Regions from separate parts of the Paenibacillus sp. GM1FR genome, predicted to be linked through region 1. Evidence: a T-box and tRNA genes for the amino acid it is inferred to sense, from the RefSeq annotation. Region 1 holds a T-box; the other holds one or more tRNA genes.

Evidence for each region. The T-box of region 1 lies ahead of argS (arginine--tRNA ligase). A T-box ahead of a tRNA ligase gene usually reads a tRNA of that ligase, here a tRNA-Arg.
Region 2: it has a tRNA-Arg gene. The T-box ahead of argS (arginine--tRNA ligase) is inferred to sense a tRNA for this amino acid. The anticodon was not compared.

The regions. Positions count from the first base shown of each region.
Region 1 is NZ_MKZL01000054.1:361,437-376,631, forward strand. It holds gene miaB (tRNA (N6-isopentenyl adenosine(37)-C2)-methylthiotransferase MiaB) at 1-1,505, shown strand, start outside; gene PAEAM_RS25865 (YlbF/YmcA family competence regulator) at 1,808-2,221, shown strand; gene PAEAM_RS25870 (PaaI family thioesterase) at 2,431-2,835, shown strand; gene PAEAM_RS25875 (NUDIX hydrolase) at 2,914-3,717, shown strand; gene PAEAM_RS25880 (cysteine hydrolase family protein) at 3,785-4,342, shown strand; gene PAEAM_RS25885 (nicotinate phosphoribosyltransferase) at 4,541-5,995, shown strand; gene PAEAM_RS25890 (hypothetical protein) at 6,393-7,046, shown strand; gene PAEAM_RS25895 (oxidoreductase) at 7,157-8,176, shown strand; gene PAEAM_RS25900 (hypothetical protein) at 8,251-8,805, shown strand; gene PAEAM_RS25905 (MogA/MoaB family molybdenum cofactor biosynthesis protein) at 8,882-9,400, opposite strand; gene PAEAM_RS25910 (CobW family GTP-binding protein) at 9,572-10,690, shown strand; gene PAEAM_RS25915 (four-helix bundle copper-binding protein) at 10,764-11,099, shown strand; T-box leader at 11,278-11,570, shown strand; gene argS (arginine--tRNA ligase) at 11,635-13,365, shown strand; gene PAEAM_RS25925 (ATP-binding cassette domain-containing protein) at 13,372-14,421, shown strand; gene PAEAM_RS25930 (hypothetical protein) at 14,418-15,128, shown strand.
Region 2 is NZ_MKZL01000014.1:168-15,362, forward strand. It holds rRNA gene rrf (5S ribosomal RNA) at 1-7, shown strand, start outside; tRNA gene PAEAM_RS12685 (tRNA-Ile) at 46-119, shown strand; tRNA gene PAEAM_RS12690 (tRNA-Ala) at 154-229, shown strand; tRNA gene PAEAM_RS12695 (tRNA-Asn) at 231-306, shown strand; tRNA gene PAEAM_RS12700 (tRNA-Ser) at 310-401, shown strand; tRNA gene PAEAM_RS12705 (tRNA-Glu) at 417-488, shown strand; tRNA gene PAEAM_RS12710 (tRNA-Val) at 495-570, shown strand; tRNA gene PAEAM_RS12715 (tRNA-Met) at 588-661, shown strand; tRNA gene PAEAM_RS12720 (tRNA-Asp) at 688-765, shown strand; tRNA gene PAEAM_RS12725 (tRNA-Thr) at 789-864, shown strand; tRNA gene PAEAM_RS12730 (tRNA-His) at 962-1,037, shown strand; tRNA gene PAEAM_RS12735 (tRNA-Gln) at 1,049-1,123, shown strand; tRNA gene PAEAM_RS12740 (tRNA-Lys) at 1,133-1,208, shown strand; tRNA gene PAEAM_RS12745 (tRNA-Leu) at 1,218-1,304, shown strand; tRNA gene PAEAM_RS12750 (tRNA-Gly) at 1,313-1,387, shown strand; tRNA gene PAEAM_RS12755 (tRNA-Arg) at 1,394-1,470, shown strand; tRNA gene PAEAM_RS12760 (tRNA-Pro) at 1,487-1,560, shown strand; tRNA gene PAEAM_RS12765 (tRNA-Gly) at 1,573-1,643, shown strand; gene PAEAM_RS12770 (short chain dehydrogenase) at 1,828-2,433, shown strand; gene PAEAM_RS12775 (ABC transporter substrate-binding protein) at 2,657-3,706, opposite strand; gene PAEAM_RS12780 (helix-turn-helix domain-containing protein) at 3,801-5,483, opposite strand; gene PAEAM_RS12785 (hypothetical protein) at 5,851-6,711, opposite strand; gene PAEAM_RS12790 (LysR family transcriptional regulator) at 6,859-7,767, opposite strand; gene PAEAM_RS12795 (ABC transporter ATP-binding protein) at 8,136-9,152, shown strand; gene PAEAM_RS12800 (ABC transporter substrate-binding protein) at 9,223-10,296, shown strand; gene PAEAM_RS12805 (ABC transporter permease) at 10,385-12,055, shown strand; gene PAEAM_RS32285 (MBL fold metallo-hydrolase) at 12,052-13,638, shown strand; gene PAEAM_RS12820 (GerMN domain-containing protein) at 13,715-14,275, opposite strand; gene PAEAM_RS12825 (N-acetylmuramoyl-L-alanine amidase family protein) at 14,310-15,195, opposite strand, start outside.

The DNA.
Region 1 (15,195 bases):
CCAAAGTAATTTCGCAAGATGAATTCAGCAAAAAGATAAGAATCCGGGGCCGTGAGATTAACATCAAATCGGAACCCAATCATCGTCAGGAGAAACAGCGGGGCAAGGAAGACGTCCAGGTGCTTTACGAAAATGCCGTTCCCGATGAACTGAAAAACATAGGGAAAGGTAAACACTATATTGTATATACGTATGGATGTCAGATGAACGAGCATGACTCGGAGACCATCAAAGGACTCCTTGAGTCTATGGGATATCTGGCTACAGAGAATCGCAAAGAAGCTGATATTATTCTGCTCAATACGTGTGCCATACGAGAAAATGCGGAAGATAAAGTATTTGGTGAGCTTGGTCACCTCAAAACGCTAAAACTCGAACGTCCGGGATTGTTACTTGGCGTATGCGGTTGTATGTCCCAAGAAGAAGGCGTCGTCAACCGAATCATGCAGAAGCATGGCTTTGTGGATATGATCTTTGGTACACATAACGTGCATCGACTGCCACATCTAATCCAGGAAGCATTGTTCAGCAAAGAAATGGTTGTTGAGGTATGGTCCAAGGAAGGCGACATTATTGAGAACCTGCCAAAGAAACGTGAGGGTATGCGCGGCTGGGTGAACATTATGTATGGCTGCGACAAATTCTGTACATATTGCATCGTTCCGTTTACGCGGGGCAAAGAACGCAGTCGTCGTCCGGAAGATGTCATTGCCGAAGTACGTGATTTGGCACGACAAGGCTTTAAGGAGATCACGCTGCTTGGTCAAAATGTGAATGCGTACGGCAAGGACTTCACCGACCTGAACTACAGTTTTGGTGACTTGATGGATGCCATTCGCCAAATTGATATTCCGCGGGTACGTTTTACAACCAGTCACCCACGTGACTTTGATGACCACTTGATTGAAGTGCTGGCCAAGGGCGGAAATCTGGTGGAGCACATTCATCTTCCGGTGCAATCTGGCAGTTCAGAAGTACTCAAACGTATGAGCCGCAAGTATAACCGGGAACACTATCTGAAGCTGGCTGACAAAATTAAAAAGGCCATCCCGGATGTTGTGTTGACAACGGATATTATTGTTGGTTTTCCGGGGGAAACGGAAGAACAGTTTGAAGATACACTTTCCCTTGTCCGTGAAGTAGGGTATGATTTTGCCTATACCTTTATTTATTCCCCGCGTGAAGGTACACCGGCTGCAGTGATGGAAGACAACGTACCGATGGAAGTGAAGAAGGAACGTTTGAAGCGCTTGAACGAAACGATCAACGAATACAGCCACCGAAGCAATGAAGAGCAACGCGGCAAAATCGTTGAAGTGCTCGTTGAAGGCGAGAGCAAACGGAATTCCGAAGTTCTGGCAGGACGTACACGCAGCAACAAGTTGGTGCATTTTGAAGGACCTAAAGATTTGATCGGTACTTTCGTACAAGTGGAAATCACCGATCCGATGACTTTTTATATTCGGGGCAACCTGCTCTCCGAGCCGGTAGCTGCCAATCAGTAATACACACACACAAATAAGATGAATGATTTTTTGCACTTAGCGGGGTTACGCCGAGCGTAGCGAAGGTGACGGAATCGATTCTGTAGAAGCGAAGCGTTCGCCTTTGTCTCCGAATATTAACCTTGAACAATCTCAATCGAAAAAATTCGGAGACAACAGCGATCAAAAGAACGATCCGACACCGCAGCGGTCACTCAGCAGTCAGCTGAACTTAGTGCAACAGTGAGTTTTCATCTTATATCATCTCATAGAATGGAGCGATTTCAGTGGCGCAGGAAGAAGTGCAGTACAACCATTATGGAATGCCAACCTACGATACGCGCAATCTGGTCATACGCGACGACATTATGGGAAAAGCCAAAGAATTGGCTGATATGCTCGGAACGAGTGAGGAAGTTAGACAGTTTCAACAGGCTGAAACCAAAATTCGGGATCATGAGCGCATCCAGCAGTTGATTGCAACGATCAAGAAAAAACAAAAAGAGATTGTCGCTTTTGAAAGCTTCAAAAATGTGGAGATGGTCAGCAAAATTGAACAGGAAATTGAAGATCTGCAAAGCGAACTGGACAGTATTCCATTGGTTACGGAATTCCAGCAGAGCCAGAGCGACATCAACTACTTGCTTCAACTAGTGATCTCTGTAATCCGGGATACGGTTTCTGAAAAAGTAAACGTGGAGGCTGGAACGGATTCACCTCCGACCAGTTGCGGTTAAATGACGGAAGGGTGCGGACGCTGTCCGCGCCTTTTTTGACATTACATAACCGTTAACGTGGAGTGGCTATCGCCAAGTACTCGGAATATAATTCCAAGCAAAGCTCCACGCTGTGGGGTTATTTTGTGTGGCGCGGCTGATTTTTAATGATAAAGGCACATGACATCAAGAGAGCTTGATACGTACAGTGAATAAAGGAGAAATGAATAATGAGTATTTTGGACAAAATGGTGGAAGACGGAGACGGACGATTCTGGGGATTTCTAGGTTGTCGTTATATTAAAGGAGACGGCAAAGAAGTACAGATCGCGTTGACAGCAGGCGAACATCATACCAACTCCATGGGGATTATTCATGGGGGTGTATTAACTTCACTGATGGATCAGGCGATGGGTATGGTTGCAACAGCAGCAATGGAAGTGGACGGCTGTGTGACAACAAATTTGAACGTACATTTTCTCGCACCAATGAAACAAGGGGAATTAACGGTGACAGCTACGGTACTGCATCAAGCAGGCCGCAGTGTTACGACTCAATCGGAGGTTCGTGATGCATCGGGCACGTTGGGATGTATGGCTACGGCGACATTCCGCATAGCACGCCCGAGAACGTAACGCATGAATCCTGCGGTTGACAAAAGATATTATTATGTCATAATGAAATTATCAAAATGAAAATAGTCGGTGGTGCCCATGAGCGAAAACTACGAACACTTTAATGCAGAGAGCGACGAACAAGCAGCACTTGCTTATAGTTCCCAAAAATATCGTACCCCCGATGGTGTTCCTGCGGATATCGTTATGTTCACCTTGACCAAGCGGGAGCGCAAGACGGTGACGAAGACACTTCCCATTCGGGAACTGAAAGTGATGCTGATCAAGCGCAAAGGCTGGCCTTTTGCAGGCAGATGGGCATTACCCGGTGGATTTTGTCAGGAAAATGAATCCATCTATGGTGCAGCTAAGCGTGAGCTGATGGAAGAGACAGGGGTAGACGGTGGACATCTGGAATACTTGAATGTATACAGTCAGCCGGGTCGTGACCCGAGGGGCTGGATTATCTCCCACGCATTTTTCGCGCTTGTGGAAGAATGGATGCTGGATCAACGCCAAGCAGCAGATGATGCTGAGGATGTTGGATTGTTCACCATTCAGGAGGCGCTGCAAGAACTGGAACTGGCCTTTGATCACAGAACAATCATTGAAGATGCTTATCGACGTATTCAACAGCAGATGCTGGAAACGACGATTGCTCGTCAGTTCCTGCCACGTGATTTTACATTAAGTGAATTATATCAGGTTATTCAAAGTGTTGTACCGGATTTTGAAGAACCAAACTTCATTCGCAAGATTACGTCTACCCGCAGCCGTAAAGGCATTGTGGAAGAAGTAAGAGATGAAGAGGGGAACCTGGTGAGTTCCAACCAATACTCGCAGCGTCCGGCGCAGCTATATCGTTTTACAGAACTTGTACCACGCCTTTCCATCTATACGTAATAAGGTGTAGATGTGTCAATCTGATTGAATCAGGATCAACCATTTCTGGGATAAGGGAGTGTTGACGATGAAAGCACTGATTGTCATTGATTTTACGAAGGATTTTGTGACAGGTTCTTTGCCTGTAGGTCAGCCGGCAGTAGAGCTCGAAGAGACGATTGCAGCTGTAACCGAGGCCTATTGTAAGAACAAACATGAGGTAATCATGGCTGTGGATCTGCACGAAGAGAATGATCCGTATCATCCGGAGACTGTACTTTTCCCACCTCATAACATCAGAAATACGGAGGGAAGACAGTTATATGGTCGTCTTGCCCAAGTGATGGAAGAACGGAAAACAGATATACAGTGGATGGATAAGACGAGATATAGTGCATTCTGTGGGACCGATCTGGAACTCAGACTGCGTGCACGTGGTATTACGGATATTGCACTCATAGGGGTATGCACGGATATTTGCATATTGCATACCGCAGTGGATGCTTACAATAAAGGTTTTCATATTACGGTATATGAAGATGGCGTTGCCAGCTTCAATCCGGCAGGGCATGAGTGGGCACTTGGACATTTTCGTTCCAGCCTTGGTGCTTGGGTGGTTAGGGCGAGCGAGACAGTCTTGGCTTAATTTACTCCATAGTCATGTTTGGTTGACCTCATGTTAGGAACCGGATGAATGTGGTGAATGGTGTATAAAGTTTTTTTACGGGAGACTTGTTTGTTTAATACGGATGAACAGAATCATGAAGAATGAGTCTCCATATGTTAACCCATGTTCACAGATGAAATCTGGGGGCACGAGCGGAAGTCAGAGAGGATGAGACAAATGCAGACAACTAGCCTGGCTTTACATACGGATAAATATCAGATCAATATGATGTACGCCCACTGGGTGAATGGTACTCACAAGCGGAAGGCGGTATTTGAAGCCTATTTCCGTAAGCTCCCTTTTGGCAACGGATATGCGGTATTTGCCGGATTGGAACGTATTGTGAACTATATCAGCCAGCTTCGGTTCACGATGGACGACATCAAATTTTTATCCAAACAAGAGGAAAATTACGATCCGGTCTTTCTGGAAGAGTTGCTCCAGTTTTCATTTCAGGGGACGATTCATTCCATGAAGGAGGGTGCAATTGTTTTCCCTGACGAACCGCTCATTCGGGTAGAAGGCTCCATTATGGAGACTCAATTGGTGGAGACGGCGATACTTAACTTCATGAATTATCAGACGTTGATTGCAACTAAGGCTTCGCGGATCAAACAGGTAGCGCAGCAGGATACGTTGCTTGAATTCGGCACACGGCGAGCGCAGGAAGCGGATGCTGCCATCTGGGGCGCACGTGCCTCGTATGTAGCAGGCTTCGATGCAACGTCTAATATGCTGGCTGGAGAGCGCTTTGGAATCCCAACAGCAGGTACACATGCCCATTCCTGGGTACAGAGCTTTATGAGCGAACAGGAGGCGTTTGACGTGTATGCCAAAGTGTTGCCTGATCAGGTTACGCTGCTGGTTGATACCTTTGACACGTTGAACAGTGGGGTACCTCACGCCATCAAGACAGCCAAGAAGTTGGAGAGCCAAGGCAAAAAGATGAATGCGATTCGTCTGGACAGTGGTGACCTTGCGTACTTGTCGATTCAGGCACGTCAGATGTTGGATGAGGCTGGGCTGGATTATGTGAAAATTGTAGCATCCAATGATTTGGATGAAAATACGATTTTCAACCTGAAGGCTCAAGGAGCACGGATTGATACATGGGGTGTTGGTACACAGTTGATTACCGCTTCTGACCAGCCATCTTTGGGTGGAGTGTACAAATTGGTGGAGCGTGAAGTGGACGGTGCCATGCTGCCTACGATCAAAATATCTGCCAATCCTGAAAAGGTGTCCACTCCAGGTAAAAAGGAAGTGTTCCGGATCATTGATCCGAAACATGGCAAAGCGATTGCAGATTATATCTGCTATCCAGAGGAAGAGCAGCCGCTACAGGGCGGACCGCTCAAGCTGTTCAACCCGCTACACCCTTATCTGAAAAAGACGGTTACCCGCTACGAAGCGGTGAATATGCTGGAGCCAATCTTTGTGAATGGACGTAAAGTGTATGAACTGCCTAATTTGGATGAGATTCGGGCGTACCACCGGGAACAGATGAACCTCTTCTGGCCTGAATACCAACGGAAGCTCAACCCGGAGATCTACCGTGTGAACATCAGCCCTGCGGCATGGAATATGAAGCAGAAGCTCATTGCGGAACATGTGAAATCCACAGAGGAATAATTCACACATAAGAATTACAGAGAGGCATAACCAGTGAGGTATACTGGCTTATGCCTTTTTGCTGCCTATAGAATGTATACGTTCTTACCGGAGTTGAACGATTCGATGATTGCAAGCAAAATTTCCGCTATACGCGTTCTGTCTTCTGTGAAAGTACGTCGATAGTTGATAGACGTTATTCTTATATGATCCCGATGAGGTGGACCAGTGATGTAAGAAATCTCATGGACAGACTGCCATGGTAACAGGCTATACTGGAAATAGTCATGCCCAATTCAAGAGGTTGTAGGGGAAAAGCAGTAATTATTTCTCGGGAAAGCGCAGGAGCCGCCAAATTCTGCATCGCATTGTTTCAATCCCGTAGCTGTAGGGGATGAAAGTAAGAGGAGGTGCAGACATGAGGTGGATATTAGGACTGGTCTGGATCGCTTTTATTGCCTATGCATTGTTGTTGGCACCGGGGCAGTCACCTGGAAGTGATCCGATATTCAAAGAACTGATCACCCTGCAAAGCAAAGAACCTTGGTTACTTACGGTGTTTTCGTGGTTAGGTATTTTCCCGGCAGTTTATGCCTGTATGCTGTTAAGAACATCTGTGAAAGAACGAGGTGGCCGTGTACCGGCTTGGCCTTTTGTCATACTTTCTTTCGGACTGGGTGCTTTTGCCCTGCTTCCCTATTATGCATGGTCATCATCCGCAAATAGAGCTTCGGGTTACGGAAGCTTACATTTTGGTCGTCAGCGTGAGTCGGGAATTGGACGGGTAGCAACCCACAAGCTGACGCATGTAGTCCTTCTGCTGTTGACGCTGGGGACAGCTTTCTATGCCGTGACGCAAGGTCATCCGGATGTATATATGGAAGCATTCAAGCAATCTGCCTTTGTACATATCATGACAATTGATTTTGTACTGCTGACCTTACTTTCCATGATTGCGATATACAGGGATACTAAAGTGAGTCGACGTTCAGCAGCTTGGACCGCGGCAGGCATCATCCCTATTGTGGGTCCACTAATCTATCTGTTGACGCTCAGGAGAGACAGAGTTTGATCATCAATATTTGAAGAATTCCACAGGTAAAAGGAGCCGTTAAGCTGAATGCGAACAATTCATGTGCTTAATGGAAAAATATATACAATCCAAAGAAGGAGTGGTTATCGATGAAAAATCATTTTAACGCATATGTTGTCCGTAAAGAAGAACAGGGCGGAGTGAAAGCTGCTATAGAGCAACTGAAGAAGGAAGATCTGCCAAATGGAGATGTAACGGTACAGGTGCAGTACTCCAGTGTCAATTATAAAGACGGACTCGCTACCCTTGAGAAAGGCGGTGTCGTTCGTGAGTACCCGATGGTACCGGGAATTGATCTGGCAGGAACGGTAGAGGAGTCGGTCAGTGGACGTTTTGCACCAGGAGATCGGGTGATCAGTACAGGATTTGAACCTGGCGTATCCCATTACGGAGGGTACAGCGAGTATGCTCGTCTGCGCAGTGAATGGCTGGTGCCTCTGCCACCGGGTCTCAATGAGAAAGAAGCCATGGCAATTGGAACTGCAGGTTTTACGGCTGCACTTTCGGTAGATGCGCTGTTACAGGCTGGAGTGACACCGGAGATGGGCAAGATTCTGGTTACGGGTGCAACGGGTGGTGTTGGCAGTATGGCAGTTGCCATTCTGGCGAAACTTGGTTTTGAAGTAACAGCCAGCACAGGCAAGAAGGATCAGGAGGAGTCATTGCTCCGAAACTTGGGCGCCTCAGAGGTTATTACTCGTGAAGAAGCTGATGCTCCAGCTAAAGGAGCGATGGGGAAACAGCTATGGGCGGGAGTTGTTGATCCAACAGGAGGACCGGCTCTTGCGGAGCGATTGAAACAGATTCAATACGGAGGTGCGGTAGCGGTATCCGGGTTAACTGGAGGCACAGCTTTTGAATCCACGGTACTTCCGTTTATTTTGCGTGGCATCCAGCTTATTGGTATAGACTCTGTATATTGTCCGATGGAACGTCGGGAACGATTGTGGAAACTGCTCGGCGGAGAATGGAAACCAGAGCGCGCGCTGGAACTGGGAATCCGGGAGATCTCTCTAGATCAATTGCCTCTTACGCTGGAGACGATACTCCAAGGTGGTGCAGTAGGTCGTACGGTGGTCAATACAATATCAGATCTGCCATCCGCATAAGATTCTAAGTCCTTAGACATGCTAATTCTACCTGATTGGGTCACAGCACACGTGGCTGGAAAGGAAGGATTGGCATGTGGTTTGCTAGAAAAGGGCGAAGTCTGGTTGGAAGAACAATGAAGTCGGTACTTGTAAGTGGTGTGTTGATCACGAGTGTCTGGTCCCTGGCGGCTTGTTCGGCATCATCCATTGAGCAGGAGCGGAAGGTCTACACGCGCGAAGCGACGGATGAAGGAAATGTGCGGGCACAGAGTCAAGGACACGGATTAAACGGTGAATTGGTGAGTGAGATCAGTAAGAGTTTTGAAGCAAAAGGCATTCAACTGATGAATAACATGTCTGCCGATGACGGCCATGGTGGGGTCTCTTATATGTATTTGTTGAATGGAAGTGGCAGACACATCGTGAAAGTCCATATTTTCAGTGATGCTGCAACCCGGGCTGCCAGTATGAAACAAATGTATAGTGAGAATCGTGATGAGGCTGTCTTGGAGAATGCGCTTGGCCGAACAACGATTCGTAGCAAAGGGTACGTCTCACTCGTTTATACAGCTTCCGGTGGGGAAAAGGACAAGTATGAACAGGATGTGTTGCAGGTGTTCCAACATGTGCTGGGGCAATTAAGGTAGGAGAAGATGGGAGCACAGAAAACTTTCAATCCTTACCATACAGCTGAAAATAAACCCGAAAAACCCGTCTGATCTTTCAGACGGGTTTATATATTTCACGCATGACATGCCGCAGCTCGGGCAGAATGAGTTTTTCCATGGCCAATTTGACGGCTCCTTTGGAACCCGGCATGGAGAATACGGCTGTGCGTCCAATCGTTCCAGCGACGGCTCTGCTCAGGATGGCAGCGGAACCGATATCTTCGGTGTAACTGAGAAAACGGAAGATCTCACCAAAGCCCGGGAGTTCCTTGTCGAGTAGTGAGGATACTGCTTCATAAGTTGTATCTCGGGGTGAAATCCCTGTTCCGCCGCTAAGTAACACGGCTTCAATATCATCACGAACAGCTGCATCTTGCAGGATGCTTCGAATGTTCTCCGTCTCATCTGGTGTGATGATGTATTCAACAATCTGATAACCCGCTTCATTCAAAAGCTGGTGCATGAGCTGGCCACTGGTGTCAGTGTCTTTAGTTCGCGTGTCAGACACTGTAACAATCATGCACGATACCGTGGTTGGAGCTTCCTGGCGATGTTGTTCCACTGAATTAGTCATGAAACTTCCTCCTTCAATCAACATGTCCTCATAGCATAGACCATCCGTTAGAATCAGGCAATGTACTGGGGAAGAGTTGAACGTTATTGCACAACGAATGCGGGATGGTGTACACTCGCTAGATATAGATAGACTAGGTTACAAGAAGGACAATCAGAGAGGTGTATACGCATGAATGAAACGATTTTAAAAGAACAATCCATACCTGTATATATACTGTCAGGTTTTTTGGGGAGTGGCAAAACAACACTGCTTGTTCAGTTGATTGAACATTGGCAACAGCAGGGTTTGCGCCCCGCAGTGGTTATGAATGAGTTAGGCGAAGTTAATCTGGATGGTCAGATTGTGGATTCCACCGTTCCAATGACTGAGATGTTAGGTGGATGCATCTGTTGTACCGTACGTGGTGACTTGGGATTGCAACTTGCTGATCTCGTTCAAGAGGAATCACCGGATGTGATCATCATTGAAGCCACCGGTGCGGCGAATCCAATGGAGATTCTGGATGCGGTAACGGAGACCTCACTCTACATGCGACTGGAACTGAAAAGTCTCATTACTGTTGTGGATGCAGCACATCTGTCTGGTCTGTATCAGGAGCAGAAGGGGCAGACCTTCAAGCTAATGCAGGAGCAGATTCGTTGTGCGTCTGTGCTTCTCTTGAACAAAACGGATCGGGTGAGTGCACAGGAACTGCAGGATCTGGAGCAGCTTTTGGCAAAATGGAATGGCTTCGCCCCTGTAATTCCTACGGTGAAATGTGAGGTAGAGATGGATCTGTTGCTTCGCAGCGGGGCAGACGTGCATGTACGTGATTCAGCTTCTGAAGCAGACAAGCCAGCTCACCAAGAGCATCATGTGCATACGGAAGCCTGTGGTACACATGGCTACAATCATGGTCATGAACATACAGATCATACACTCCAAGGCGATGATACGAATACTGACGCATCCCATAGGCATGTCCATGCCCACAGTCACGAGCATTCCGCTCCTCATGCATCACACGAACATGTCATGGTGTATACGCATTATTTCAGTCATCCGGTGAACAGCGAAGCATTTGAACAATTTGTATCTGCTTTGCCACGGGACGTGTATCGAGCAAAAGGTATTTTATCGTTTAGTGACACGGCGAGCCGTTTCTGGTTCCAGTATGCCTACCGTGAATCGGATTACATGAAGATCACACCTCAGGGAGAGGTCCCTAATGTTGCTGTGTTTATAGGTGAACATTTTGACCAAACTGTCATTCGTGACCAATTACTGGAATTGGAAGCGATAAAGTAGGTTAGATGATTCAATATTCCTCCGAACTGGGTATTAAGATGCATAGCAAACTTTGCCTGGGGGGTAACTTTAAATGACACAACAACAATATCAACAATGTATCGATGCTTGCCTGGAGTGCATGAATGCATGCAACGTATGTTACATATCGAGTCTGAAAGAATATGATCTGGCGATGTTGCGTGATTGCATTCGTTTGAATCGGGAATGTGCGGAGATCTGCAGTTTTGCTGCACAAGCGATGACACGTGGAAGTGATTTCATTGCTGAAATATGCGAATTGTGTGTGAAAGCTTGTGAAGCTTGCGCCGCTGAGTGTGGCAAACACCACCATGATCACTGCCAAGCATGTGCAGAGGCTTGCCGCAGATGTGCAGAAGCTTGCCGGTTGATGGCAGCAGTAGCGTAAATATTATTTCACTGGAATATATAACCAAACCGATAATGACCGTTGTCCCCTAAGGGAAGGCAGTGAACACAAGCATCTGAGACGATGTGCCTATGTGTTGCCTTTCAGTAGGGGATTTTTAATGCAGGTTGCCAAGTCTGATCGTGGTATGTATAATGATGGCAATGAATTGAATTGAAGAATATCAATGATCGGGAGAGTAGCCAGATCCATACATGACAGCGAGCCGGGAGAGGTGGAAGCCGGTATGACATGACCTGAGTGAACCGCACCCGTGAGATGGTTATCCGAAAAGATGTACGTATCCCGATTGGGGATAGGCCATATCTGTCTGAGGGTAACCCGGCTTGCGACCGTTATACGCATCGAGCGGAACAGGTTCTATTGGTATGCATGTTGATGCATATTAAGAGTAAGCTGTTCACCTAGAGTGGTACCGCGGGAACTGTTAAGTCAGCTCTCGTCTCTTATTTAGAGACGAGAGCTTTTTTGTGTTTATTTCCAGCCAATAATGAATGGATAAGGAGTGTTTGGCATGTTGATGAAGCAGGCTGCGGCCGATATTGCCCCTTTAACGGGATTGAATGAAGAAGAGGTTCTAAGATTACTGGAAGTCCCACCACAGGCGGAGATGGGTGATGCAGCATTCCCTTGTTTTGCATTAGCGAAGTCATTAAAGAAAGCACCGGCAGTCATTGCGACCGAGCTCGCAACGGGATTGCAGGCATCTGGAATTGAAGCGACTCCCGCCGGGCCGTATGTAAATATCCGTTTTAATCGGGAGAAGCTCGCGCCGAATCTGCTGAAAGAACTGGGGAATGCGGCATTTGGTAAGCTTCAGCTTGGTCAAGGTTCACGTGTTGTGATTGATATGTCTTCCCCTAACATCGCAAAACCCTTCGGAATCGGACATTTGCGTTCTACTGTAATCGGTGCAGCACTGTATCGGTTGTATAACGAAGCGGGTTATACCTCTGTAAGTGTGAATCATCTGGGAGACTGGGGAACCCAGTTTGGCAAGCAGATCGCAGCGTACAAACGGTGGGGCAATGATGAAGCGTTGCAGGCAGACCCGATCCGTACGTCCCTGGAACTGTATGTGCGCTTCCACGATGAGGCGGAGAACGATCCTTCTCTGGAGATTGAGGCACGCGAGTGGTTCCGCAAGCTGGAGCAAGGGGATGATGAAGCACAGCGGTTATGGGCGTTCTTTGTGGAAGTGAGCATGAAGGAATTCAACCGGATGTATGAACGTCTGAATGTACAGTTCGACCATACGCTGGGAGAAAGCTTTTACAATGACAAGATGGGCGCAGTGGTTGAAGAACTGAAGGCAAAAGGTTTACTTGAAGAGAGTGATGGTGCACTCGTGGTACGTCTGGAAGATGAGAACATGCCCCCGTGCCTGATTATCAAAAAAGATGGAACAACAATCTATCCTACTCGGGATTTAGCTACGGCAGTCTATCGTCATGAGGTGATGAAGGCAGATCGGTTGTTATACGTGGTCGGAGGCGAGCAGAAGTTACATTTCCGGCAGGTATTTGAGGTCCTATCCCGGATGGGGCATGAATGGTCTGCGAAGTGTGAACATATCCCGTTTGGATTAATGCGTTTTGAGGGACGGAAAATGTCTACACGTCGCGGTAAAGTCGTCTTTTTGCAGGAAGTGTTGGACGAGGCAGTCGCTCGTGCTTTGCAGATTATTCAGGAGAAAAACCCGAATCTGGAGAACCCTCAGAAGGTGGCTGAGGCGGTCGGTGTAGGTGCCATTGTCTTCGGTGATCTGCGTAATAGTCGGTTAAACGATGTGGACTTCTCCTTGGAGGATGCGGTGAGTTTTGAAGGAGAGACCGGACCTTATGTGCAGTATACCCATGCCCGGATTCAAAGTGTGCTTGCCAAGGCAGAAGAGGCGATCCGCGTGGAAAATGAAAACACTCTGACTAACCCCAGCCTTGCGGATGGTGAGAATGACACAGGGGCCACTCCATCCAGTGTCGGAGATACCTCATGGGCATTGCTGAAACTGCTTGGTGATTATCCCGAGTATTTGGAAAAAGCGATTCATCGGAATGAGCCTTCGGTCATTGCCAAATATACTATAGATGTCGCTCAAGCATTCAACCGTTTCTATCACGCAGAACGGATTGCGGATGCGTCATCTGATGTAAGATCCTTCCGAGTGGCATTGGCCAAACGGACTGCCGAACGCCTCGCGTACAGTTTACATTTGCTAGGTGTGCAAGCTCCAGAGCGGATGTGATCCCAGGTGATATGGAGTAAACGTGGACTTTTCAAGAAAGCCAATCAAGATGTACCAGACTCATTAGGTAGAGGTATGTTGCTTCAACGAGTGAGCAAGCGATTAGGTAATGCTCAAGTACTTGATGAAATTAATCTGGAAGTGAAGCAGGGAGAATGTGCTGTACTTATTGGCAGAAACGGTTCTGGCAAAAGTACGTTGCTACGTATGTTGGCAGGTATTTTGTTACCCGATACAGGATCGATCCAGCGCACAATGAAGGGTTCTGATGGGTATGCAGTAGATGGCCTGCCACGTTTACCCTTTACTTCTGGAGAGTACTTGTGGGACATGGGACGGATTCGGGGCATTCGCCCCGAAATACTGCGTGGGCGGATTAGAGAACTTAGTGAACTTTTATATCTGGATACCGCGATCGATCAGAAGTTACCCTTATTATCCAAGGGCACATTGCAAAAAGTAAATTTGATTCAGGCCCTGTTACCTGGACCGGGTGGTCTTTTGTTGCTGTATGAACCTTTATCAGGCTTGGATATTCCAGCTCAAGAGGCAGTGGTATCCTTATTGGGACAATGGAAGGATGAAGGGACATCCATCGTTACAGCTTGTCATGAACCGTTGCTTATTGAACGTTTGGCAGACCAGGTGATTGTGTTGAAGAAAGGCAGCGTGCTCCGCTACTGGAGTCGTGAAGATATACTTCAAGCTGGCGAACCCGTTGTACGTATTCAAAGTCTGACGGAAGCTGGAGAGGATCTGGCTAACGATCTATCTATTGTACAACAACCGGGAGTGCTGTCTTTAGTTCGTAATACAAACTCGGAGAAATCCAATTCCTGGTTGTGGGATTGGAAAGTGGTTCAACAATCAACAGATGATGTCCTCAGGAGAATTTTGGCATCCGGAGGTTCGGTTGTGTCTGTACAACAGGAAGAAAGTCAATTACATATGGAAAGTCTGCTGGAAGGACAACATCCAGCTGTACATGCGAGTCGTAGAGGTGTCACAGAATCTGTGGACTCTTCGATGGATGATGCGGGGGGAGAAGCCGAATGATCTATCTGACCCGATATTTGTTAAGGCATCACATTCGCTCCCAGAAATATTTTGCACCGGTTATCTTTTATATCATCGCCATGCTGCTGATCTATTCCTACAAACCCAACCCTATTGCGGACAGTTACAGTGTTACGGCTATGCTGTTATTTTTAGCAGCTGCTTGGCTCGGAGTAATGGTGATGAATACCGAACCTGCAAAGCAGTATCAATTACTCGTCCATCATGCAGGAAGCAGGCGTAAGGTGGTAACAAGTCAACTCATCTGTGCCTGGATAATGCAATTCATGCTCACCGCAATCACTGTGCTGTATCCCGTGTTCGCGGGAATGTTCGAGAGACAACCCACAAGTGAGGAGTGGATGATGACTTGGTTAGGACATCTGGGATTATCACTGCTGGGATTGGGCATCAGTGTATTTTTTCAAAAATCGTACATTCCTTTGCTTAGTCGCAGTATGCCTGCTCTCATTATTGTATTATTACTATCGTTTATCCAAGGTTCTTTAAGTGAACGTTTGCCTGAATCGTTAGAATGGCTTGGCCGCATTCTTCCACCAGCCTTTTATCTGGTTCGTGAGATGATGTTATTTGATGAATCAAAGATGGATTCTTTTGTTTCGGTTACGCTATGGACTGTGCTCTATGCATTAGGGTTACTAATCATCCATGTGTGGCTGTCCGGAAGAAGAGATCTGCGGAGTTAGAAGACGCGCTTCCCGATAACTTGAATGTTGCTCTTGGTTTGGTTAGGATAGAGGGACATGGAATGGT
Region 2 (15,195 bases), on a different contig from region 1:
GCCAAGCGATTTCCCTTTGGGGTATTTTTTTTGGAAAAGGGATAAGGGCCCTTAGCTCAGTTGGTTAGAGCGCACCTCTGATAAGGGTGAGGCCGGTGGTTCGAGTCCACCAGGGCCCATAGCAAGACCACAACAAGAAATACACCAGTGTATGGGGCCATAGCTCAGCTGGGAGAGCGCCTGCCTTGCAAGCAGGAGGTCAGCGGTTCGATCCCGCTTGGCTCCACCATTCCCTGATAGCTCAGTTGGTAGAGCACTCGACTGTTAATCGAGTTGTCACAGGTTCGAGCCCTGTTCGGGGAGCCATATGGAGAGGTGTCCGAGCTGGCCGAAGGAGCACGATTGGAAATCGTGTAGGCGTCACAAGCGTCTCGAGGGTTCGAATCCCTCTCTCTCCGCCAGATATTTTTTAGCAAGGCCCGTTGGTCAAGGGGTTAAGACACCTCCCTTTCACGGAGGTAACAGGGGTTCGAATCCCCTACGGGTCATAATATGGAGGCTTAGCTCAGCTGGGAGAGCATCTGCCTTACAAGCAGAGGGTCGGGGGTTCGATCCCCTCAGCCTCCACCATATAAACTTTATAACGACGCGGGGTGGAGCAGCCCGGTAGCTCGTCGGGCTCATAACCCGAAGGCCGCAGGTTCAAATCCTGCCCCCGCAATTATACTTTCCTTGAGAAAGTGATCTGGAACCGTGGTGTAGTTGGCCTAACATGCCTGCCTGTCACGCAGGAGATCGCGGGTTCGAATCCCGTCGGTTCCGCCATTTTTTAATTAAATATACACCGTGCCGGTGTAGCTCAACTGGTAGAGCAACTGACTTGTAATCAGTAGGTTGGGGGTTCAAGTCCTCTCGCCGGCACCATTTTTAGTATTTACATCTGAATTTGTGATAGAATGTATATTACAAGTGAAATTGTTAATACTAAGATTCTCTTAGTGGATGAATGGCTTACTCTATGGCGGTCGTGGCGAAGTGGTTAACGCACCGGTTTGTGGATCCGGCATTCGGGGGTTCAATTCCCCTCGATCGCCCCATGATTTTTTAATGGGGATTAGCCAAGCGGTAAGGCAACGGACTTTGACTCCGTCATGCATAGGTTCAAATCCTATATCCCCAGCCATTTCATTACGAGTCATTAGCTCAGTTGGTAGAGCACCTGACTTTTAATCAGGGTGTCGAAGGTTCGAGCCCTTCATGACTCACCATTATATTTTGCGGTCGTGGCGGAATTGGCAGACGCGCACGGTTCAGGTCCGTGTGGGCTAACCCCCGTGGAGGTTCGAGTCCTCTCGACCGCACCATATGTTTTGCGGAAGTGGCTCAGCGGTAGAGCATCGCCTTGCCAAGGCGAGGGTCGCGGGTTCGATTCCCGTCTTCCGCTCCAATATTTGCGCCCTTAGCTCAGCTGGATAGAGCGTTTGACTACGAATCAAAAGGCCGGGAGTTCGAATCTCTCAGGGCGCGCCATTATTCTCATAAGTATCGGGATGTAGCTCAGCTTGGTAGAGCACCTGGTTTGGGACCAGGGGGTCGCATGTTCAAATCGTGTCATCCCGATTTTTTTTATTTGCGGGTGTAGTTCAATGGTAGAACTTTAGCCTTCCAAGCTAATAGCGTGGGTTCGATTCCCATCACCCGCTTCCTAGTAACATATAGAAGAGCCTTTGCTTATAGCAAAGGCTTTTTTTGTGTTAAAAAGAATAAGTGTAATTTATTTAAAATAGGGTCAATTGTCATTTGATTAAGGATGGAATCTTTGTTTAAATAAATAGAACAATTCGTATCTGATTAACCGTATTTGTTTATAAAGGAGGACAAACAGTAATGAAAAGAGCTCTGGTCATTGGTGGAAACGGAACATTAGGTAAAGCCGTTGTTGCGAAACTGAAAGATTATTCCGTTGAGGTTATTACAGCAGGTAGACAATCCGGGGATGTTCAGGTGGATATGACGTCGACAGAGAGTATTACTACCCTCTATGAAACGGTGGGTAATATTGATTACGTCATTGTGGCGGCAGGCCAGACCCATTATTCGAAACTGGAAGAACTGACTCCTGAGAACAATATGATTAGTGTGCAGGGTAAACTGCTTGGACAGGTCAATATTGTGTTGATTGGTCAGCACTATATTAACGATAAGGGGAGTTTCACGCTGGTCAGTGGCATTATACAAGACCACCCTATTGAGCAAGGTGCATCAAGTGCTATGGTCAATGGGGCTATTGATTCGTTTGCCAAAGCGGCAGCGTTTGAGTTACCAAGAGGCATTCGTTTGAATTCGGTTAGTCCTAATCTGTTTGTAGAGTCTGCGGAAAAATATAAGGATTTCTTTATTGGATTTAATCCTGTACCTGTAGAGAAAGTGGCTAATACGTTTATCCAGAGTGCACTTGGGATTGAAACAGCCCAAAATTTCAAAATATATTAAAAGCCGGAAAGTTATATATGATTTTGATGATTACCTATCCCTAATTAATTGCAGGATGAGAAAGGTGTACATGAAATACATTTAGTTGTTAAGCATGTAGAATGATTTTTCATGAAACAGAACTGAATGAGGCCATTTGAAATATTAAATAAAAAGGAGATCCACCGAAAATCCGGTGAATCTCCTTTTGTTTGTTGTGGATGAAACAGAGGTATATTGACTATTATGGAGCAGGTAGTCCAAGAACTTCGAGCATTTCATTACGTTTGAGCGATTCGGCAATGGGGCCGTCAATGAGCCATTTCTTAGCATTGAGGACATAGACATGACCATTTTGGACAGCGGGTAGGCTTTTCCATACTTGGAGTTGCTGGATTTCGTTGAGTTCATCTTTTGTTTTTTGCAACGCTTCAGCTGACCCATCTGAGCTAATGGACACGATAAACAGATAGTCTGCTTTGATTTCAGGCAAAAGCTCAACCGAGATACTGGCATTCATCCGATCCGGATTCTCTGCCTCGAGTTTGGTAACGAGAGCATCGGGAGTGAATCCAACCTCATAACCCGCTCCTACATAACTGGAAGCTGGAAATGGCGTGGATGGAATGGAAGAGAAGAACAAACGCATATCCTTCTCTTCCAGGCGCAGGAATGCAGCTGTAGGTTTGGTCTTGGTGATATCGGCTGCGAGCTTCTGAGCTTCAGTTACTTGGTCTTTATTTTTTTGTAAAAGCTGTTCAGCCCGCTCTTCAATATCTAGCGCAGTAGCTACCTGTACGATAGATTCCTGCCAATTACGGCGATCATAAGTGATCGTAGGCGCGATCTTCTCGAGTTGTTCGAGAATTTTGGCATCCAAACTGGCATTGGCAATAATGAGGTCCGGGTTGGCGCTGACTACAGCTTCAAAATTGACACTTTCATTGATGGGTTCGACATCCACGCCTTGAGCTTCAAGTTGCTCATTCAGGTAATCTTGCCGACCAATAGGTGTAGCAAGTACCAGTGGTACCTCCAAGGAGAGGAGAATGTCCTCCATATTAATGGACACAATCCGTTCGGGATGTGCCGGGATTTCTTTGCTGCCACTGGCGCTCTCCACGGTCTTAGTAGCTGATTCAGTGGATGAGTCGCCATCTGTCCCCGCAGCTGATTTTACGCCATCTGCAGATGGCTGCGAAGTGCTTGCAGGTGTCTGCCCACACGCAACAAGTAACATGGCGAGTATGAACATGATCCCCGTTATTTTGACATAATGCTGTTTGTACATCATAATCCCCCTGTGTTTCTAATGATATTGATTCTCAGTATACTTTATATTGTAGCGGTCTCATGTTGAGGGAGACATAGCCTTCTGTGCTATCCGGTCATGGATTAATGTGCTGAGTCCCACCAAAAAGTTTCAGGGTTTCATCGATGATCTGATCATGGGCATATGGTGAATAATCCAACCAAGGCATTTCATCAAGCAGATATACATGTTGGTTCTGCACAGGCATCAAATCTTGCCATAGCTGAGTATGTTGTAGTTTATGCCAACGTTGCTGGGATTCTGAGTCCTGGTCCACAATCAGTAACATGCGATCTCCAACCATTTGAGGCAACTCCTGTTCATCCAATGCACGATAGACTTGCCCCGGAAGCAGATCGTGTGAAGGGGACACGCCCAGGTCGTTATATAGAACAGCGCCCCCATTGCGTCGCCCGTAGATTAACAGATGACCCATCATGATATGAATAATGGAGACCGTATCCTTACCGATTAAATGAGTAAGCTGCTCTTTGGCTTGGATTACCTTGTCATCGTACTGCTCCAACCATTGCTGAGCATCTTGTTGCTGTCCCACAATGGAGGCAACTTGTACGAAGTGTTCCCGCCAGCTCAATCCTTTCCATGGAATAACGATGGTAGGCGCAATTCGCTGCAGTGTTCTTTTTAACGTATGGGCTTCGTACTCATTACAGAGTATGAGGTCCGGGCTCGCTTGCATCAACAACTCAACGTTGGTTTGCCAGATATGAGGATTCATTCGTTTGCTACGCCCCAGATGATAAGGGATATTGGAGAAAAAAAGATTCCTGTGTTGATCCCGTCGGTTATCGATCAATGCCGCATGGGGGATGATCTGCAATGCCAGCAGATGGCCAGTGGTTCCGAAGGAGAGAGTAGCAATTTTACTGCGTTTCTGCCGTTGATAGGTAGAGGGAGACACGCCAACATATTTTTTGAATTTGCGACTAAAGTAAAACTCGTCCTGAAAACCAACCTGTGAGGCGATATGTTTGATGGTTTGGCCGGGGACGAGCAGCATCTCTTTGGCCCGGTCCATGCGGATGTTATTCACGTATTCCATGGGACTGATGCCAGTGCGGTTTTTGAATACCCGCGAATAGTGCCATACACTCATGCCTGCCACTCCGGCAAGAACTTCACGAGAAAGATGCTCAGCATATCCAAGCTCAATAAGTTCAAGCGTTTGATCCAAAGCAGAGGTGTGTTCGGAATCTCCTATTGCACTTTCTTTGGGAGGAGCATACACATGGGTCAACAATTCATGCATCAAAGTCTGAATACGAAATGGACGATTTTCTTGAGGTACAGAGATGCATTCATAGAGCTGGGAGGCAATTCTGGTACATTCCTGAAAAAGTTCATGCGGTAATTCATCAGCGTAAGATGAACGAAGTAACCCTTTTTGGTAAATCTCCCTTACAGTAGAGCCGGAAGTAGCTTTATTGATATCGGAGAGAGGCTTCAACATATCAAAATATATCGCGATGCCCTGTAAAGGATGAACCTCATCCGTTGTATATTCTATCGCTGTTCCTGGCAGGATCAGATACATCTTGCCGAGTGTGGCATGATTCAGTCTGTGCCCAATACGAATATCGGCTTCACCACCAGTACAGATGAGCAGAAGATGTGAGTCCGCTAATACGAATGGGGCAAGAAAAGACGCTTGATCGAGAACTTCGGATGTCTTGAATCTTGCATATAGGTCACGGGTATGGTCACCGTTAGATATCAGTGGAAAGACTTGCAAAGTCACCAGAATCCCTCCTTAACTTACGATAGTAACATTACATATGATGTATTTGAGAATAATTATCAATTATCGCATATTGTCATACAAATAAGAAGTCATATGATAATATGAAAATGAAATAGCGAATTCTGATCATTTAACCGCGTAATTCTCCACTATAAATTGAATTGATAGGTTGTAGATTTGGAAAATAATACATGTTTCCCATCATCCAAACTGTTGAGCGAATAACCAGTAAAATTGCAACCGATGTTAATCTTAGAATTACTTAAATAACTGATCTAATTTAGTTCACTACACAAAAAAGACAAGCTCCTCTCCTATGATGTCCGCAGGAAGAGGAACTTGTCTTTTTAATTAAAGCTTGCGATTAGTATCTTTCCAGAATGGTTTGTGTTTTCAAGCCATCGGCAGGAATCAGCCAGTTGTTGTTCTCCAGCAATTGCAGCAGTTGGGTACGCAGTCCGGATACGGCTACAGCATCATCGGTTTTGAAAGAAACCTCTACGATATTCTCAATACCTGTACCTGCTGCGTCACGGATCGGCCATACTTCGAGCGTAAGCTCTTGACCATTCCACGTACCTTCATAACGTTGGAATGTGATTGGTCCATATGCACGGGATTGAGTCAGTTGCTGCTTGCCCCAGTTGGAGGAAGTCCAGTTTTTCAATTTGCCCGGAAGCTTGTCCAGTAACATGTTCAAGGCTTCTTGCTGCGAAGGAAGTTGGACTCCTGTCGCTTTGGTATCGACTTTTTTGGTGTTGGAGAAGCTCAGCGTCTGTTTGCCATATCCCCAATCAATTTCAGCCTCGTAGTTATCATCCGATTGATCAAATCCCTCTTGGTTAGCCAGAGTCAGCGCTGCGTTGATATCGCCATTGATCACAGGGTAGCGTTTTTTATAAGTCAATTCGTAGTTATTCTTGTCATCCTTTTTGCGAAAACGTACGTTCCATCCTTGTTGATCCAATCCGAGAGCATTGGTGTCGAAGTACTCCACGTTAATGTTTCTTGGCGTGGAACTCAGGCCGAGTGTCTGAATCACTTCACTGCGTGGTGTCCCATCTGTATTCAATACAAGTTCCGGCTTGGCCAGAAACTTTACTTCATATGCAGGAACGGCATTGGCAGCAGCTGAAGCCTGGGGTGCCCCCAGAAATGTCATTCCACTTCCCAATGTTACGATGCTCAGCATCAATGAGGCGGTTACCTTTTTCCACTTTTTCAAAACCAATCACTCTCCTAATCTGGATTAACGTACAGATCCCACTTTATCGCCCGAATATATGAAAGCGATTAAAGGGAAGCGCACATTGCGTTAACCCTGCATAGATTTGATGAATGGCAAACGATAGTTTATAGCGGATCAGGGCAATCAGCCATGGAAAATGGGGAAGCCGTGACTCACCTCTCGCAGCACTTCTTTGAAGCGGTTTACCTGAACGGAAGGGTGGCGATCCTTGTTATGTACCGTATAGATATGGCGCGGTGCCTGCTCTCCCGGAATTGGAAGAACTTGAATGAGCCCGTGCTGTTCCTCCCACTGTACCGCCATCCGAGACATGAATGAGACATGCCCCCCGATTAACACGAGCTGTTTGATCGCTTCCAGGGAATCCATCTCCACGGTACTCCGCAAACGAATATCATGTTGCGCAAGCCATTGATTGGTTAGCCGCCGTGTACTGGATTCATTGCCATGTAAGGCAAAAGGAATCTGCGCGATATGATCAGGTGTTAATGCATCCTTCTGGGCCAACCCATGTTGCGGGGAACAGATTAATACCAGGTCGTCTTCACACAGCGTCTCTGCTTGCAGGGCAGGGCCAACAAATGGCTCGGAAGAGATCACCCCCAGATCAATCTGATGCCGAATCAGCATCTCGCGAATAACAGGTGATGGTTTGACGGATAAGACAATACGAATGCCCGGGAATTCCTGAGAAAAGGTGTTGAGTATGGTAGGCAGCAAATATGTAGCCGGTACATAGCTTGCTCCAATGTGCAGGGTGCCCCGATAGAGACTGTCATATTCCTTTACGACCCGTCTTGCCTCTTGGGTCAGAGCATTGATTTTGACAGAATAGTGGAGCAAAGCCTGTCCGGCTTCGGTTAAAAAGGTCTTTCCACTACGCGATTCGAATAATCGCACGCCCATCTCTTCCTCCAATGACTTCATATGAAATGTAACGGTGGGTTGTTTGATCCCCAGTAACTCGGCCACGCTTGTCATGTGATGATGCTTATCGATCAGCTCAACAATTTGCAATTTGATCAGATTCAATGTCCCCCCACTCCTCTCACTTCTACTAGCCCCAATATATAAGATGATCTAATGTTTTTCATAAAGACGGAGAGTACAGAACCAATCTGAAGAAGCGAAGCGTTCGCCTTTATCCCCGGATTTCTCCCTTCATAAAGGGAATATAAGAAATCTGGGGATAACAGCGATCGGAAGATGGTGCTGTAATCGGAGCGACAACATGAAAATTAATTTAGTTCACCTACTATAGATTTAATCTATGAACATCAACAGAATTCATCTAAAAAGTTAATTCCAATTTTACATACAAGACATACAACTCGCGAAAGCGGACGTTAGACTGAGAACAGTGCAAGAGATCAAGTAACAGAAGACAGGCAGGGATGCTTATGAAATTAGAGATAACGGGAATTCAAAAATCATTTAATCAAACACCCGCACTGCTGCCGACAGATCTAACGCTGGAGCATGGAAAGTTCACGACCCTGCTCGGCCCATCGGGCTGTGGCAAAACAACACTGCTTCGCATGTTGGCCGGGCTGGAACAGCCGGACGCGGGGGAGATTCGTGCAGATGGTCAGTGTATCTACTCTGCGGCGAAGCGGATTGATATACCAACACACAAGCGTAATCTGGGCATGGTGTTTCAGGATTTTGCATTATGGCCGCATATGACCGTATACGAAAATGTAGCGTTTGGCCTGAAGGCCGGAAAACAGAAATCTGATCTGCGGCAAAAGGTGAACGAAGCCCTTGGCATGGTTCGCCTGCAAGGGATGGAAGATCGATATCCTCATCAGCTGTCTGGTGGACAGCAGCAACGGGTTGCTTTTGCCAGAGCCGTAGCGGTTAGACCTGGTGTGATCCTGTTCGATGAGCCACTGAGTGCACTGGATGCTGTACTCCGGGAAGAGATGCGGATTGAGATGATGTCACTGGTTCGGGACATGGGATTGACTGCGCTGTACGTCACACATGATCAGATTGAAGCGATGTCGATGTCAGATGAGATTGTGGTGATGCAGAAGGGGCGAATATTGCAAAAGGGAAGCCCGGAAACGATCTACTCGGCGCCAAGTGATCCGTATGTTGCTTCGTTTATCGGAAAGTCCAACTGGCTCACGCCTAATCAATCCATGGTTCGTCCGGAGCATGTCACCTGGAACAAAACAGGTCATGATGATCTGTGTTATCCGGGGACGGTACTCAGCGTCAGCTATGTAGGTGAGCGTTACGAAGTGCGAGTGCAGATGGAAGGGCTGGGTGTATGGACAGCCTATATGAATCAAAGAGTGCGTGTAGGGGAGCGGGTGCAGCTCTATGTAACCCCTGAGCGGATATGCCGAATGGACGGTTATGACCACCCGAGTATGAAGCAGAACGAAGCGATCGCAGTGGCATATTAAATTGTTGAACAAGCACGCAGTTGGAAGCAGAAGTACACATTTTATAAGAAACCAGGGGAGATGGACGAATATGTTGGGTATGAACACACGAAAAAAGAGCGCAATGCTGTTATTATCAGCGGTAATGAGTATCAGTTTGTTCGGATGTAGTACAGGGAACTCGACCACAGGCAACGTGGCACAACCGGCGGGTGAAGGTAGCACGGCAGCAGCGGCGGAAACAACGAAACCGGCTGGTGGCAAGTTAGTCTTGTACAGTGCTGGCCCACAGAAGTTGGCGGATAACATCGTGAGCGGATTTACAGACAAAACAGGGATCGAAGTTGAGATGTTCCAGGGAACGACAGGCAAAATTTTGGCTCGTATGGAAGCTGAGAAATCCAATCCGGTTGCAGACGTTGTAATCCTGGCCTCTTTACCTTCCGCACAGGCTCTGAAAGCGGATGGACTGACTATGCCATACCCTGAAGCAGCCGATGCAGACAAGCTGAACAAGGACTGGTCGGATGCAGAGGGCAACTATTTTAGCAGCAGTGCTTCCGCACTGGGCATTGTGTATAACACCAAACTGGTATCTACACCACCAACAAGTTGGGCAGAGCTGGCTACGCCTGCGTGGAAAGATGCAGTGAACATTCCGGACCCTACATTATCAGGTTCAGCACTCGACTTCATCACAGGATACCTGAGTGCGAATGGTGAAAAAGGATGGGATCTGCTGAGTGCCTATAAAGCCAATGGTGTAGCGATGGCAGGCGCCAATCAGGAAGCACTTGATCCAGTCATTACGGGTGCCAAAAGCATCGTAGCAGCAGGTGTGGATTACATGGCGTATTCCTCCAAGGCAAAAGGCGAACCACTGGATATCGTATATCCTGAGGAAGGAACGGTAATCAGCCCAAGACCGGCAGCGATTCTGAAATCCAGCCCAAATGTAGAGAATGCCAAAGCGTTCATTGACTACCTGTTGTCCGATGAAGCACAGAAGCTTGTTGCAGATGCTTATCTGATTCCGGGCCGCGAAGACATTGAAGCGACTAACCGTGCCAATGTGAAGGATATTCCACAACTTAAAGTGGATTGGAACTGGATGAGTGAACATGGCGAAGAGACAGCGGCGCGTTTTTCCGAGACTTTTAAATAAGAAGAACAAGGATAGAGACAACCAGGCAAAAGGAATACCTGCTGTCTGTGGAAAGTCATGTGAGGTGAACGTAGTGAAACCTGTTGGAATGGACAACAACCGAATTTTTCGGAGAGTGGGCGTGATTCTGGCCCTCTTTCTGCTGACCATAAGCATTGGCGTACCGCTATTGTTGATCTTCTGGCAAAGTGTGTATCCGGATGGACAATGGGACTGGATGGCTCCGATTCGCACGATTACCGGTCATCATCTATCAGGTGTATTGCTGAACTCCGTCTGGCTTGGTATCTGCGTTGTAGCAGTAACCACGCTGCTGGCGCTACCGCTGGCCTGGATGATGGCGAAGACTCGGATGGGCGAGCATCGCTGGGTCGATGTAATCCTGATGATTCCGTTCATGACCCCGCCGTATATCGGCTCGATGGGCTGGATTCTGTTTATGCAAAAAGGGGGATATCTGCAGCAATGGGTGTCCTCATCTGCGGGCTGGAGTGAGCTGTTCTTCAGCTTCTGGGGCATGGTGCTCATCATGAGCTTGCACTTGTTCCCATTCCTGTATCTGCTGCTTCGAGATGCATTGATCCGCATCGGTGGCAATCTGGAAGAAGCGGGAGCTGTGCACGGTGCACGTGCAGGGTACCGTTTCAGACGTATTATTTTACCCTTATTGTTGTCATCTTACGGCATGGGGATCATGCTGGTCTTTGTCAAAACGATTGCGGAATTCGGAACACCAGCGACCTTTGGGCGCAAGATTGGCTATTATGTCATGACCTCCGAGATCCATAAGTACATCTCCAGTTGGCCGATTGACTTCGGCAAGGCGACTTCGCTGGCATCGGTGCTGCTCTCCGTCTGTCTGGTGATGTGGTATATGCAGTCTGCCATGAGTCGAAAGTTCACGTATCGTCTGGTCGGTGGCAAAGGGCAACGTTCGAAGCGATATTCTCTTCGTGGCGGAGCAGGATGGTTGTGCGGGGCGTATCTTGCAATCCTGTTGATCCTGTCGATAGGTATCCCATATTTCTCCATCATCGCCGCTTCAACCATGAAGTTACGGGGATCGGGAATTGCATTTGATAATCTGACCTTGGATCATTACAAAGAGCTGTTATCTTGGGGATCGGTGAGCATGAAGGCCATCGGGAACAGTCTCGGTCTATCCCTTGCGGCTTCAACGGTCGCTGTTATTATCGGAACTGGATTTGCGCTGGCGATCGGCAGATCATCTTCATTCATGCAGCGTGTGATTGACTTGTTCAGTCTGTTGCCTAATACGGTGCCGGGTATCGTGATGGTGGTGGGTCTGATTCTGTTCTGGAACTCACCCTGGATGCCAGTCACGTTGTATAACACCTATGGCATGGTTGTGCTCACGTACGTTGTGCTCTTCTTGCCTTACACCGTGCAGTATGTAAAATCGAGCTTTACCCAGATTGACGGAACGTTGTTCCAAGCTGGGCAAGTGTTTGGCGGGAAGCCGCTGTATATTCTGCGGCGTATCCTGATCCCGCTGATCCTACCCGGCATGTTGGCCGGCTGGATGATGACCTTCACGATTGCAACAAGAGAACTGGTTGGATCGTTATTGATTCTTCCACCGTCGATGCAGACGTCGGCTACGTATATTTTTGCCCAGTTTGAACAAGGTCAGGTATCACTGGGAATGGCGATGGCCGTGGTGACTGTAGGTATGACGGTGCTGATGCTGCTGGGAATCGAACTGCTGAATTCAAAGAGAAAGTGGAATGCATCATGATCAAACTGAACGTATGGGGCGGTGCAGGGGAACACGGACGTTCCGCCTATCTCCTGAGCGGGAGCCAGTTCCACCTTTTGCTGGATTGTGGTGTGAAAAAAGAAGGCACGGGCGAGTATCCGATGATTGACCAGGAGATTGTCCCGCAACTGGATGCGGTCCTGTTGTCCCACGCCCATGAGGATCATTCGGTCGCCATCCCTTTGCTGTACAAGATGGGCTACCAGGGTGAAGTGTGGACGACGAGAGAGACGAGGGCGCAACTACGTACGTATTTTGCCAACTGGCGAAGGTTTGCAGAACGTGTCGGAGAGAAGCTCCCTTACGATGAAGCAGATGAGCAGGCTATTCGTTATCGGTATCTGGAGGATGAGGTTGTATCCCAAACCTGGTTCGAACCCATTCCTGGAGTAAAAGTGATGTGGGGCCGGAGTGGACATCTGGCTGGATCGGTATGGTTTGGGGTTGAAATGGAAGGTAAGCGGATTTTTTATTCCGGGGACTACACGTCCGAATCGATGCTTTTACAGGAGGATTATCCAGCGGAGGCGTTCTTACGGGAAAACATGATTCGTGAAGATACGTTGTTCGATACTCCGAGCAGTGAACAGTGGGGCGCGGAGGAACTAATTGCTATAAACAGTGGGCAAAAGGCTGGAGAACTCATAACGTCACCAGATCAGACATCTGTTGCATCAGAAGCGTCGTCAAGAACACTTGTATCCACGGAGATACCCATGAAGCAGAGAAATTTCACATCCAACGGAGCAGATGGAGCAGTCAGAGCAGGCAGAGCAAACGTAGCAGACGCTGCGCCAATATCTTCCGTCGTGGTGGATCTGGCGATCATTGATGCGGCCTACGGTACGGACCAGGATACACAGGCCGACAAACTGGAACAGCTTGAACGAGCCATTCGCCAGACGATTGCTCAAGGTGGAAAGGTGCTCTTACCTATGCCTGTCGTAGGGCGTGGACAGGAGATCATACTGTGGGCACAACAACAATTCCCGGCTATTCCAATCGTAGTGGAACAAGGGCTGGTGGACGGTATGAAGCAGCTTATGCATGTTCCGTATTGGTTGAGGGAGAAGGGAGAGCGTGTCACTGGAAGTTCGTTGAAAGACGAAATTGATGGCTTTCTGACTGGACGGGGATGGGATCTGCCTACTACTACCCAAGAGCGGGAACAACTGTTGGAACATCATGCTGCTTCGCTATGGTTCATTCCGGACGGCATGATGCAGTCCTCGCTTGCCCGTTGGTACTATAGTCAATTATCGGACAGGGAGGAGAATCTGATTCTGCTCACTGGGCATGTTGCTCATGGTACATTTGCTGATAAGTTGCTACGGGTTCCTGACAAGTATGGCGTGTGTGATGTGCGGAAAATACGTTATAAAGTACATCAGGGCTGGAAGGATGTTGAACGGATGCTGCATCAGGTTCCAGCAAGGCATACGGTCCTTGTGCATGCTGACCGGGCAGAGACGGACAGATTAAAAGAAGGATTGCTCAGAAATAGCCCGTCACCGAGAACAGTGATACATTCACTGTCTGCTGGTGACGAGCTATATGTGTGAATTGTGTATGAATCGAATTGATGCGTCAGATTGGAACGTCCCTGGGGACGTTCTTTTTCCATTGTTGTCTGATCATTTAGGGTTCGCGATGAATGGGGTGCTCCAGTTCGGCATGCCCCATCAAACTATCAACGGCTTCACCATCCACCAGTATATCCAGACTCTTCACTTCATCAAATTGAAACATCGTTGTTGTTATAGCTTCCAATGCGAGCAATTCTCCACTGGTACCGAGGTTCGCTTCAGCGGGGATATGAACATCCAAAGTCACCGTACCCTCAGCATATTGGACAGAGAGCAATTCCACCTGCTCCCAGAGGGAAACAAGCTCCGAATCGGTGTTCGTTTGCAACGCTGCAAATGTTTTTTCATATTTTTCGGAATCATCCTTGTATTCAATTTCCTGTTCTGTTTTCTCCAGCTCAAGTACCTGAGAATCTGCCAAATATACATTGACGACTTGTGTATTCATTGTGCCCAGATCCACTTCCGTTTCGGATGGGTTTGGTGACTGCGTCTGTCCTCCCTGAACAGCAGGTTCATTCGAACCGGATTGGCTCACTGGCTTCTGGGCACATCCAACTCCGATAAGGATCAAGCATGATAATATAAGTGCACAACCTAGCTTCTTATTCAAAGAATCACTTCCTTTATCTGATTTATTTGATGATTTATAGGCCCAAATACTCCTTGATTCCATCGGCTATCGCTTGAGCGGCTTTCATCTGAACAACTTCGGACGACATCAGTTCTTCATCGAGCACATTACTCAAGAATCCCACTTCCAAAAGCACTGCAGGCATGGTCGTGTCTCGGATTACTTCCAAGTTGCCATTTTTCACACCACGATCTCTGAGACCCATGGCTTTCACCAAACGTTGATGAATGATAGTAGCTAATTCCTTGCTGTTACTGCGTTGATAATAATATGTCTCCGTACCTGTGGCTTGGGGGGCGGACTTCACGCTATTGCCATGGATAGATACAAATACATCCGCATTTAATTGATTGGCGAGTTGAACACGCTCAGGGCGGGTCGGATAGGTATCACCTTCACGAGTCATCACCAATTCGATATTGGGTTCATTGAGCAACAGGGCTTGTACTTTGTGAGCCAATGCGAGGTTGTATTCTTTTTCGGGTTTGTTCGTGATGCTGATCGTCCCTGGATCACTGCCACCGTGTCCTGGATCGATGACCACAACCTTGCGTCCTGAGTCGCCTACTGGAGTGACTGGAGCAGGTGTGACATTGTCACCCGCAACATTCAGATCAATAATCAGTTTGTCGGCAATCACATTGTGGCTGTACTGGACATTCTTCACATTATTCAATTCTACGACAATGCGAACTTGTGCCGGTTCTCGTTTGAACAGTGAATATCTCACTTCCGTCACATTGGGATAACCGCTCACATCCAACTTGCCATTGAGTCCTTGATCCAGCGGCTGGGAGATATCACCAAAGGTGGCTCCGGGCAAGTCCACAACCAGACGATCAGGGTACTTGAGGGTCGTTACTATCGGCTGAACGGCCCCATCGGTGGATAAAACGAGC